3 regions of the Photobacterium leiognathi genome follow, and region 2 is predicted to be linked to each of the others. Evidence: predicted binding sites of a transcription regulator. Region 2 holds the regulator's gene; each other region holds the start of a gene.
The links. The regulator PurR, encoded in region 2, represses purine synthesis genes. The targets are predictions, from matches to a motif close to TNANGNAAACGTTTNCNTNA.
Positions count from the first base shown of each region.

Region 1: a site for PurR is predicted at 1,178-1,197, ahead of Q7674_RS16185 (phosphoribosylaminoimidazolesuccinocarboxamide synthase). Genes of this name have one in related genera too.
Region 3: a site for PurR is predicted at 1,158-1,177, ahead of purE (5-(carboxyamino)imidazole ribonucleotide mutase). Genes of this name have one in related genera too.

Region 1 is NZ_CP131601.1:1,982,468-1,985,752, forward strand. It holds gene Q7674_RS16175 (DUF445 domain-containing protein) at 1-93, shown strand, start outside; gene Q7674_RS16180 (metal-dependent hydrolase) at 356-1,120, shown strand; gene Q7674_RS16185 (phosphoribosylaminoimidazolesuccinocarboxamide synthase) at 1,313-2,416, shown strand; gene torE (trimethylamine N-oxide reductase system protein TorE) at 2,867-3,043, shown strand; gene torC (pentaheme c-type cytochrome TorC) at 3,087-3,285, shown strand, end outside.
Region 2 is NZ_CP131601.1:1,864,168-1,867,452, reverse strand. It holds gene Q7674_RS15630 (TfoX/Sxy family DNA transformation protein) at 393-983, opposite strand; cyclic di-GMP riboswitch class I at 1,120-1,210, opposite strand; gene purR (HTH-type transcriptional repressor PurR) at 1,388-2,392, opposite strand; gene Q7674_RS15620 (heme ABC transporter ATP-binding protein) at 2,787-3,285, opposite strand, start outside.
Region 3 is NZ_CP131601.1:3,206,679-3,209,963, forward strand. It holds gene hemF (oxygen-dependent coproporphyrinogen oxidase) at 1-485, opposite strand, end outside; gene tsaC (L-threonylcarbamoyladenylate synthase type 1 TsaC) at 491-1,048, opposite strand; gene purE (5-(carboxyamino)imidazole ribonucleotide mutase) at 1,288-1,731, shown strand; gene Q7674_RS21555 (5-(carboxyamino)imidazole ribonucleotide synthase) at 1,731-2,849, shown strand; gene Q7674_RS21560 (DNA topoisomerase family protein) at 2,905-3,285, opposite strand, start outside.

The sequences.
Region 1 (3,285 bases), 120 kb from region 2:
AAAATGATCAGCGAGCATTTAGGCTGGCTAGTGATTTGGGGCGGTGTTTTTGGTGGTGTGATCGGTATTATCTCTGCGCTAATCGCAGGTTAACTTCATCTTTTCTCCACATATCTTTTTAAGCCTTACTTGAGCCAATAACACTCAAGTAAGGCTTTTTCTTTGAAACTTCCTTTTGGTAGAGAGAGCAAGCAAGTTTCATCTCCATTTCTATAACGACAGACTAATGCTCCGCTTCGATGGTTATTTATCCGAATAAACCTAAATCAAGTGCTAGAATTGTGATATTGGTTGAAATTTATGACTTTAAAATGATAAATACAACTGTATATATACCCAGTTGGACTTTTCTTCCTTGGCAAACTTTTCTACTCATTTTAGTGTTGCAGCCGTTGCTAGTGGTTTAACCGCTACTGCCTTTCTTTCGGCTGATCACATCACGCCTTCAATGGCGATATGGATGACCTTTCTAGGCACCATTGGCGGCTTGCTGCCTGACATCGACTCAGATCACTCCACATCAATGAAAGCCTTATTTAATATTTTGGCTGGCTTTTGCTGCTTCATCTTGATCAGTCATATTTATACCCAAGTCACTATGCTAGAACTGCTGCTTTATACCGCAGCTTTATTCATTACTATTCGTTACATGGGCAAAGCAGTATTTGAGCGTCGTACCGTTCACCGTGGCTGTTGCCATTCCATTGCCTTTGTATTATTGATCTCACTGTGCTGTGTACATGTGAGCTCTATTATTGGTCATACTGCGGAGACTAGCTGGCTTGCAAGTGGTTTTGTCTTATTTGGCGGCTTAGTTCATCTGGTGCTTGATGAAATTTACAGTGTGGATTTATCTAACCAGCGTTTAAAGAAATCCTTTGGTACCGCTTTGAAGCCTTTCTCATTTGCTAATCCTTTAATTAGCTTGGCGCAAATCATTGCTATTGTTTTGCTATTTACCACAGCCCCGTCTTACCACAAAACGCTGCATATATTGAGTAACTGGCATCACTTTAAATTTAGCCCTGCATGGTTTAACTGGTCTGATATTGAAATATGGGTGAATCATGTCATTCACCAAGCACCACAAAAACTCAGCACAATTCACAAGCTGTTCTAAAACGAATTATGGCGATAATCATCTTTATGAATATCGCCATTTTTATTAATAAAATCACAAGGCAAACGTTTGCTTTTTCTCTGGCAGTCAATTCTATAACCTTGTATGATGCGTCTACGATGATGTTTCGCCATATGTTCTTGTGGTAAAAACTCTGCATTTCTGCGTAATCATTTGAATAGGATTTTCACGATGAGCCTTGCCGATCAAGTTTTAGCTGTTAATGATGATCTCCCAATCCGTACTGACAAGCCTGTACATAGCGGTAAAGTACGCTCTGTTTACTGGCTGACTGAAGCTGACAGTCGACGTTTGATTAAGGAAAAAGGCTACAATGTCCAACCTGATGCACCATTAGCCATTATGGTGATCAGTGATCGTATCTCTGCATTCGATTGTATTTGGCATGGCGAAGGTGGCTTAAAAGGTGTACCTGGTAAAGGCGCAGCACTGAACGCCATTTCAAATCACTGGTTTAAGCTATTTAAAGACAACGGCTTGGCTGATAGCCATATCTTAGATATTCCCCACCCTTTTGTTTGGATCGTCCAAAAAGCCAAACCTGTGATGGTTGAAGCTATTTGCCGTCAATACATCACAGGCTCAATGTGGCGTGCATACAGCAAGGGGGAGCGAAATTTCTGCGGTATCGAACTACCTGAAGGGCTAAAGAAAGATCAAAAACTGCCTGATCTACTAATGACGCCATCAACCAAAGGTATTTTAAAAGGCATTCCTAATGTTCCTGAAGCTGATGATGTCAATGTCACCCGTAACGATCTAGTCAATAATTACGCTGCATTTAACTTCCGCAATACTGATGATATCGCACAATACGAAAAGCTATTAGCTGAAGGCTTTAACGTGATCAGCGATGCACTCGCAAAACTCGATCAAATCTTTGTCGATACCAAATTCGAGTTTGGCTACGTCACCGATGCTAGTGGCAACGAGAAGCTGATTTATATGGATGAAGTAGGCACACCTGACTCTTCACGTATTTGGGATGGTGTAGCTTACCGTGACGGACAAATCGTCGAGAACTCGAAAGAAGATTTCCGCCAAGTGCTGCTAAACACTTTCCCAGATCCTGATGTTTTATTAAATAAAGATCGTATGGAAGAACGTTTCGCTCTTGCTCGTGATAACGAGTTACCACAAGAGGTACTGATGCAGATCTCTAAAGTTTATACAGGGATCGCTGAAAAAATCACTGGTGAGCCAATCACACTAAGCCGAAATCCGAAAGCTGAAATCATTGAGATTTTGCGCAATCAATATCAATTGATCGACTGAGCACTTCAAAATCCTTTCTCCTACATAAAAACAGGCATTCATACAATGCCTGTTTTTTCGTCGCTCTCAGCTATTAATATTGTTCATATTTACGTTAATTTGAAATAAATTTGCTATTTTTATATTTATTACTAGTCTTATTCCATTGTATTAACCGATACGAACTTTAGCTCCCTTCATAACAATTGCGATACAAATGGAACAATTTACACAAATAAACAACCCTTACTATCCTTTCACCTCATACACATTACTTCATATTTTTTAATATTTTTATTTTTTATGCTTTTTGCTATTAATGTATGCGTTTAAAATCAAAAAATCCTATAAAACATAAGCATAACCCTTAAGTATTAATTGAATTGTAGGTAATGGTTATTTTATGATCGCAATATAAATAGATTTAATAAAAATATTTATATCTACTCATTTTTAAACACAGGAGGTTCTATGAGCAGTGTTACTGATCAAGAAGCCAAGCAAACACGTAGCCGAGAATGGAAGATGTTCCTTTTTATTGTCATCTTTTTGTTTCCTATTCTCAGCGTCATTTTTGTCGGCGGCTACGGCTTTACCGTTTGGATGCTACAACTATTTGTCTTTGGTCCACCAGGACATGGCGGCTAATCCCCACTAATTACCGTGAGCATCCATTTTAAGAGAATCGATAATGAAATCATTTTTAGCTAAAGCTTGGCAGACCCTATCACGCCCAAGCGTCCACATTAGCCTAGGTGTCCTAACCCTTGGTGGCTTTATTGCTGGTATCATTTTCTGGGGTGGTTTTAATACTGCGCTAGAAGCAACCAACACCGAAGAGTTCTGTGTTAGCTGTCACGCAGATAACGTAGCACCAGAATATGCAAATA
Region 2 (3,285 bases):
TACCCGTATTGTATTTCATTTACTAAGAATTATGGCTTTTTCTACAATCAGTTGGTGAAAATAAAACCAATGGTGAGAGAAATAAAAAACACTGGTTATTTATAAATAACGATAAATGAGAGCTGAAATTAATAAAGCGTTAAATAATTGACGTTATAAAAAACAATTTTAAATATTTATGTTTTAGCATTGATATAAAACAAGAAGTTATTAAATACTTTTAGTTGCAATATTTGGCAATTACGCATTAAGAGGTTTATGTATTAAAAGATATAAAATAGAGCAGAGTGAAGGGATTTATTTAGAATATATTTTTAACAGGTATACTTAGAAATAAAAGAATGAACATCTTTTATTTCTAAGTGAAGGCGAATTGTCGAAGAATGTATTTCTTAGGATAGGGCAGATAATAATTCGTTTCGACGTTGCTCAGGAATAACAGACCAATGCTGTCCACTAATTGCACCCTCAAGCGCCCATAGCAATTCAAGACTAAGCGGACTGTTTTGCGCTTTTTGTAGCGCTTGATATGCACCTAATGCACCAGCTGCTTGAAGTTGTTCGATAGTCTCTATGCCTGCTTTTTTAAGCATTCTTTCATTTGATAACCGTAGGTTTGGTAAGTCCTTTATACGGTCAGGTACACAACTCTCCTTTTCTTGCTTGTCTTTTTCTGCGGCTTCCAAGGAATACCTACCTTGTGCAACGATCTTTTCAGGTTCGTCCCACCAGTTATCTGGTATTGCGTAGTGCTTGGTTACAACAGGGAACCCACGTTTTTTGTAAACGTAAGGCTCCAAGCCAGCTTGTTTGAATTCCTTTTCGGTTTCAGCGTTTGCTCGTAAATGAAGTTTATCATTCACAACTAATGCAAACATTGTATCACCAGCAAAAATGCCAAAACCGCCAAACATCGACCGTGATTTTACAGATCCAAAATGGTCAAATAATTTTAATGAATCTTTTAATATTGGTTTATCCATGCTTCTACTCGGTGAAAAAAATATGAGTGTCACCTAAACATCAAGAGCGAGGAATTAGATTAATTAATCTTCACATTAGGCTTGTCAATATATTGTTAAAATAAATGTCATTATATTGGCGGCCTAATTATAATCCTTCGGTAACTCCGCTACCATGAATTAAAAAATTAATTTTTAGGCCGGAAGTTTTGCGTCTTAATCTTTCAATTAATTTGCCTGTTCGTGACTATATAAAGTTATATTAAATATTAGTTTTAATATTAAATCCAAGCTCTCAAAAGTGTGATATTGCTTCAGGTAATTGTTCTTATCTTATGGTGAGCATAAATCTTTTTTAAAAAAGTAAAAAAAAGCCAACAAGTTAAACTTATCGGCTTTTTCTAAACTTACCAAGGTCAATCTCGTTAGTTGAGATCTTTAACCGACTTTCTCGCAACAAGCTCTGGTGTCATTTCAAAAGTTTGACGAGCGTGATTCTTGTCTTTAACACGATCTAGCAAAATTTCCACTGCAGTTTTACCTAAACGACGCTTAGGCTGGTGGATTGTTGTTAGTGGCGGTGCAAAGTACGGTGCAAGGTCAATGTTGTCGTAACCAATGATAGAGATATCATCAGGAATACGTAGGCCTGCTTGCTCAAAGGTACTGATCATTGCCATTGCCATGATGTCGTTGAAACAGAAGATAGCAGTAGGGCGCTCTTTCATTGCAATGAACTTTTTCGCCGCTTCAACCGCTGATTCACACTCGAAGTCACCTTCAAGTAGCCAATCTTCATTAACGCTTAAGTCTGCTTCGGCCATTGCTTTACGGAAACCTTTTAGGCGCTCATGACAAGTAGACTTATCACCTTGACCTGATAGACAGCCAATTTTCTTATGGCCGTTATCGATAAAGTGTTTAGTCGCAATATAGCCGCCAGTTTCAGCGTTATCTTGAATATTGTCTGTATGTGGCTTATCTGGGCCCCAGTCCATGATAACCATTGGCAGATCGTTTTGACGCTCTAGTAGTTCAAGTAGCTTTTGATCAAGATCGCTACACATTACCAGTAGGCCATCAACACGCTTTTCTGCCAGCATGCGTAGGTAATCACGTTGTTTTTCAAGATTGCCTTCAGTGTTACATAGGATCAGGGTGTAACCTGCGCCGTAACAATACTCTTCAACGCCATGTACAACTTCAGCAAAAAATGGGTTGGTTGATTTTGTTACCAACATACCAATGGTACGAGTTGTATTACATTTTAAGCTTCGCGCTACAGCACTTGGTGCGTAGTTAAGCTCATCTACCGCAGCCAGCACTTTTTTCTGTGTTGCTTCTGCAACAAAGCGTGTTTTATTGATCACGTGTGACACAGTTGTGGTTGATACACCTGCCATACGTGCAACGTCTTTAATGGTTGCCATATTTATTCTTCTAATTATGGTCAGATAGAGATCTGACAAAAGGTTGTGGTACCCAATTGATTAATTACGTAGTAGATGGCTAGTTGAGAGACTAGTAGATATGAAATTCTTTAATTATTAACTACTTAATTATTCAATTTGGCACCGTTTTTATAGAGCACCGCTTATAAACAACTAAAGCCGCAATAAATGCGGCATCAGTGTATCGAAATCTTTATTACAACTTTTACATGTGTAATCGCTTGCGCTCACATTTTACTGTGTGTTTTGCGTTGTGCAATCTTTCTGTTCATCTTGAGTGAAATTATTGATGATAAGTTATAAAAATGCAGGTCGTTGTCACGCTTAATCCGATTTTTATCGCATCCTTACAGTATTAATAACTGACTGGTCATTAAAGAATAGGATGATTTGCTGACAAAATATAAGGGTAGTTTTCTATAGGGTGGGTATGCACAGTAACAGGCCAACCATACAGTGATTCTACGACTTCAGCAGTGAGTACTTGTGACGGTGTACCATCCGCTTTTATTTGCCCATCATTTAAGAAAATCATCCGATCTGTGTATTGCGCTGCAAGGTTTAAATCATGTAATACCACAATAACCGCAGCACCTTGCATTGCCATGTTCTTCGCTATTTGTAAGGTGTGATGTTGATGTGCTAGATCAAGGGCTGATGTTGGTTCATCCAGCATTAAAATACAGTGCTCACCAGCTTGGCTTAATTGGGTTAATACCCGAGCTAAATGGATTCGTTGTTTTTCACCGCCAGAAAGCGTCGGGTAAAGCCTATCTGCAAGGTTTTCGACATCCACATAATCCATTATCATCTGTGTCACAGACTTAAGCTGTGGTGACGTTAGTTGTAACGGGATTGCGCCTAACTCCACC
Region 3 (3,285 bases), 1.3 Mb from region 2:
ACATTATCACCAAACGGGGCACAAAGTTGTTTCGCAGTATCATGCCAATGTTGGCAATCTTCTTCGAATGGGTAAAAAGGGGTGAGATCAAATCCACCCCCAAACCACCACACAGGTGCTTCGCCGTCTTTTTCTGCGATGAAGAAACGGACATTGGCATGAGAGGTAGGTACATAAGGATTGCGAGGGTGGATAACCAAGGATACGCCCATAGCTTCAAAGCGGCGGCCTGCAAGTTCAGGTCGATGCGCGGTAGCAGAAGCTGGCATTTCAGCACCGTAAACATGAGAGAAGTTCACACCTGCTTGCTCGAAGATCTCACCGCTACGTAATACACGGCTACGACCGCCACCACCTTCTTCACGTTGCCATTGGTCTTGCTCAAATGATACTGTGGTTTCTTGCTGTTCTAATGCTTGGCAAATGCGATCTTGTAAATCCAACAAGAAGGATTTCACCGCATGTTTGTCGACTTGGTTATCCATACTATTTACCCCTGACGGAAGATATTGCCATTGCGTGCATCACGGATCTCAGAAGGATTGGTACGTCCTCCCGTTTCTCCTTGAAGGATCGCTGCTAGACAATGACCCAGTTGTTGCTCGACTTCTTGTGCAGTTCGACCCGGCTCTTGTCCTGTTAGGTTAGCGCTAGTTGAGGTAATTGGCTTACCAAATTCTAAACATAGGCGTTGTACTAATGGATGATCGCTCACACGTACCGCAATAGTCGTAAACTGACCCGTTAAAAAAGCAGGTACATTCGCTTTAGTTGGCATAACCCATGTTACAGGACCAGGCCACGTTGCCATCACTGTCGCTTTTTGCTCTACCGTTAATTGGCTTTCATCAATGTATGGCAATAACTGCTCATAATTAGCTGCGATCAAAATTAGCCCTTTTTCAACTGGGCGCTGTTTAATTTCTAATAGTTTTTCGACCGCTTGTTGATTATCAGGATCACAGCCAACACCAAACACCGCTTCGGTTGGGTAACCAATCACTTCACCTTGTTTTAAGGCCGCGACAACTTGAGCAAAATTCTCCACAGTATCCTCGTTTCTTCTTGGGCTAACATTGTTGTTTTACTTTCTCAAAATCATTCTACCTACTCCTTAGTCACAACTCCATGCTAGGTTATAAGACAGTCAATATTCATGACGCAAACGTTTTCCTTTGCGATAAATCACCGTATAATGCCGACATCAACACGATGTTAAGTTATGACCTGAAGGAGAATGAGATGAAAGTTGGAATTATCATGGGTTCAAAATCTGACTGGTAAACCATGCAACATGCCGCTGAGATGCTTGATCGTTTCAATGTTCCTTATGAGACAAAGGTCGTTTCAGCTCACCGCACCCCACATTTACTGGCTGAATACGCAGAAAGTGCACAAGAGCGTGGTATTAAAGTGATCATCGCAGGTGCTGGCGGCGCGGCTCACTTACCTGGTATGACAGCTGCTTTTACTAGCGTACCTGTATTAGGTGTACCAGTACAATCTCGCGCCCTAAAAGGTATGGACTCACTGCTTTCGATTGTTCAAATGCCAAAGGGGATTGCAGTAGGTACATTGGCGATTGGTGATGCAGGTGCTGCCAATGCTGGCCTATTAGCCGCACAAATTATCGGTACGCAAGATGAGCAAGTACTTGCTGCCATTGATGCTTTTCGTAAAGAGCAAACAGAAACCGTACTGAGTAATCCAAATCCAGCTGAGGACGCATAATGAATAACGTGCTCGTCCTTGGAGCAGGTCAACTAGCCCGTATGATGGCACTGGCTGGCGCACCGCTTAACATCAATGTGATTGCCTATGATGTGGGTAGCGATAAGGTGGTTCACCCACTAACCCTACAGGTTATGGCGGACTCTTTAGCTCAAGCCATTAATGAAGTTGATGCCATCACCGCTGAATTTGAACACATTCCTCACGATATTTTAGATAGTTGCGCCGCTAGAGGAAAATTCTTCCCAACGCCTGATGCAATTAAAGCAGGTGGCGATCGCCGACTTGAAAAAGCGTTACTGGATAACGCAGGCGTGCGAAATGCTAACTACCATGTGATCCGTGAGCGTGCTGATCTGTTAACAGCGATTGAAAAGATCGGCTTACCGCTGGTGCTAAAAAGTGCCTTAGGTGGTTATGACGGTAAAGGGCAGTGGCGCTTAAAAGAAAGCACACAAATTGATGCGATCTGGCCTGAAATGGCGCAATGTATTGCCGATTCTGCTAATCAAGCGATTGTGGCAGAGCAATTCATTCCTTTTCAACGTGAAGTCTCATTGATTGGTGCCCGCAATCGTAGCGGTGATATTCAAGTATTTAACTTAACAGAGAATATTCACACTGATGGCGTATTAAGCCTATCTACCGCAATTGTGGGTGACTCACCGCTGCAAGCACAAGCCGATGACATGTTCCGTGCCGTAGCAAATAGCCTTGATTATGTTGGCGTGTTAGCTATCGAGTTTTTTGATCTTAATGGTGAGTTATTGGTAAACGAAATTGCACCACGGGTTCATAACTCAGGCCACTGGACACAACAAGGAGCTGAAACCTGCCAATTTGAAAACCATTTACGTGCGGTATGTGACTTTCCACTTGGCAACACGCAATTAACTCGACCAAGTGCGATGATCAATATCTTAGGGTTAGACAGCGTGCCAGATGCAGTTTATGCCCAAGAAGGTTGCCATGTTCATTGGTACGGCAAAGAAAAACGAGCAGGCCGTAAAATGGGGCACATTAACGTGTGTGCTGATACCCCAGAGCAACTGCAGTACCGTTTGATCATGTTATCGAGCTTACTCGATGAGAACGATTTCCCAGCGCTACCTCGCTAAATACACCTATATAAAAACCGACAAAAAAGCCTGCAATCTATGCAGGCTTTGTTTTTTATTCTGTTTTATCTAAGCTTTCAAGCTCTTGGTAAGCATGGCATTTTCTATCAGCACATTGCAGCTTCACACCGCTAGCTAATTTCTTTTCAATTAACAAACCAAAGCCACATTGCTGGCAAGTCCCAACAACAGGTTTGTTATTCACCGCAAAACGACAACTTGGATACTGATCACAGGCATAGAATACTTTGCCATAACGGGATTTTCGCTCCGTTAAATGGCCTTTGTGACATTCAGGACATTCAACATCCGTATTCTCCGCTTTCTTTTCCGTTGATGCCAAATAATGACAAGCAGGGTATGCCGAACAACCAATAAACATCCCATAACGACCTTGACGTAAAACCAACGGGCTTTCACATTCAGGGCAAGGCAT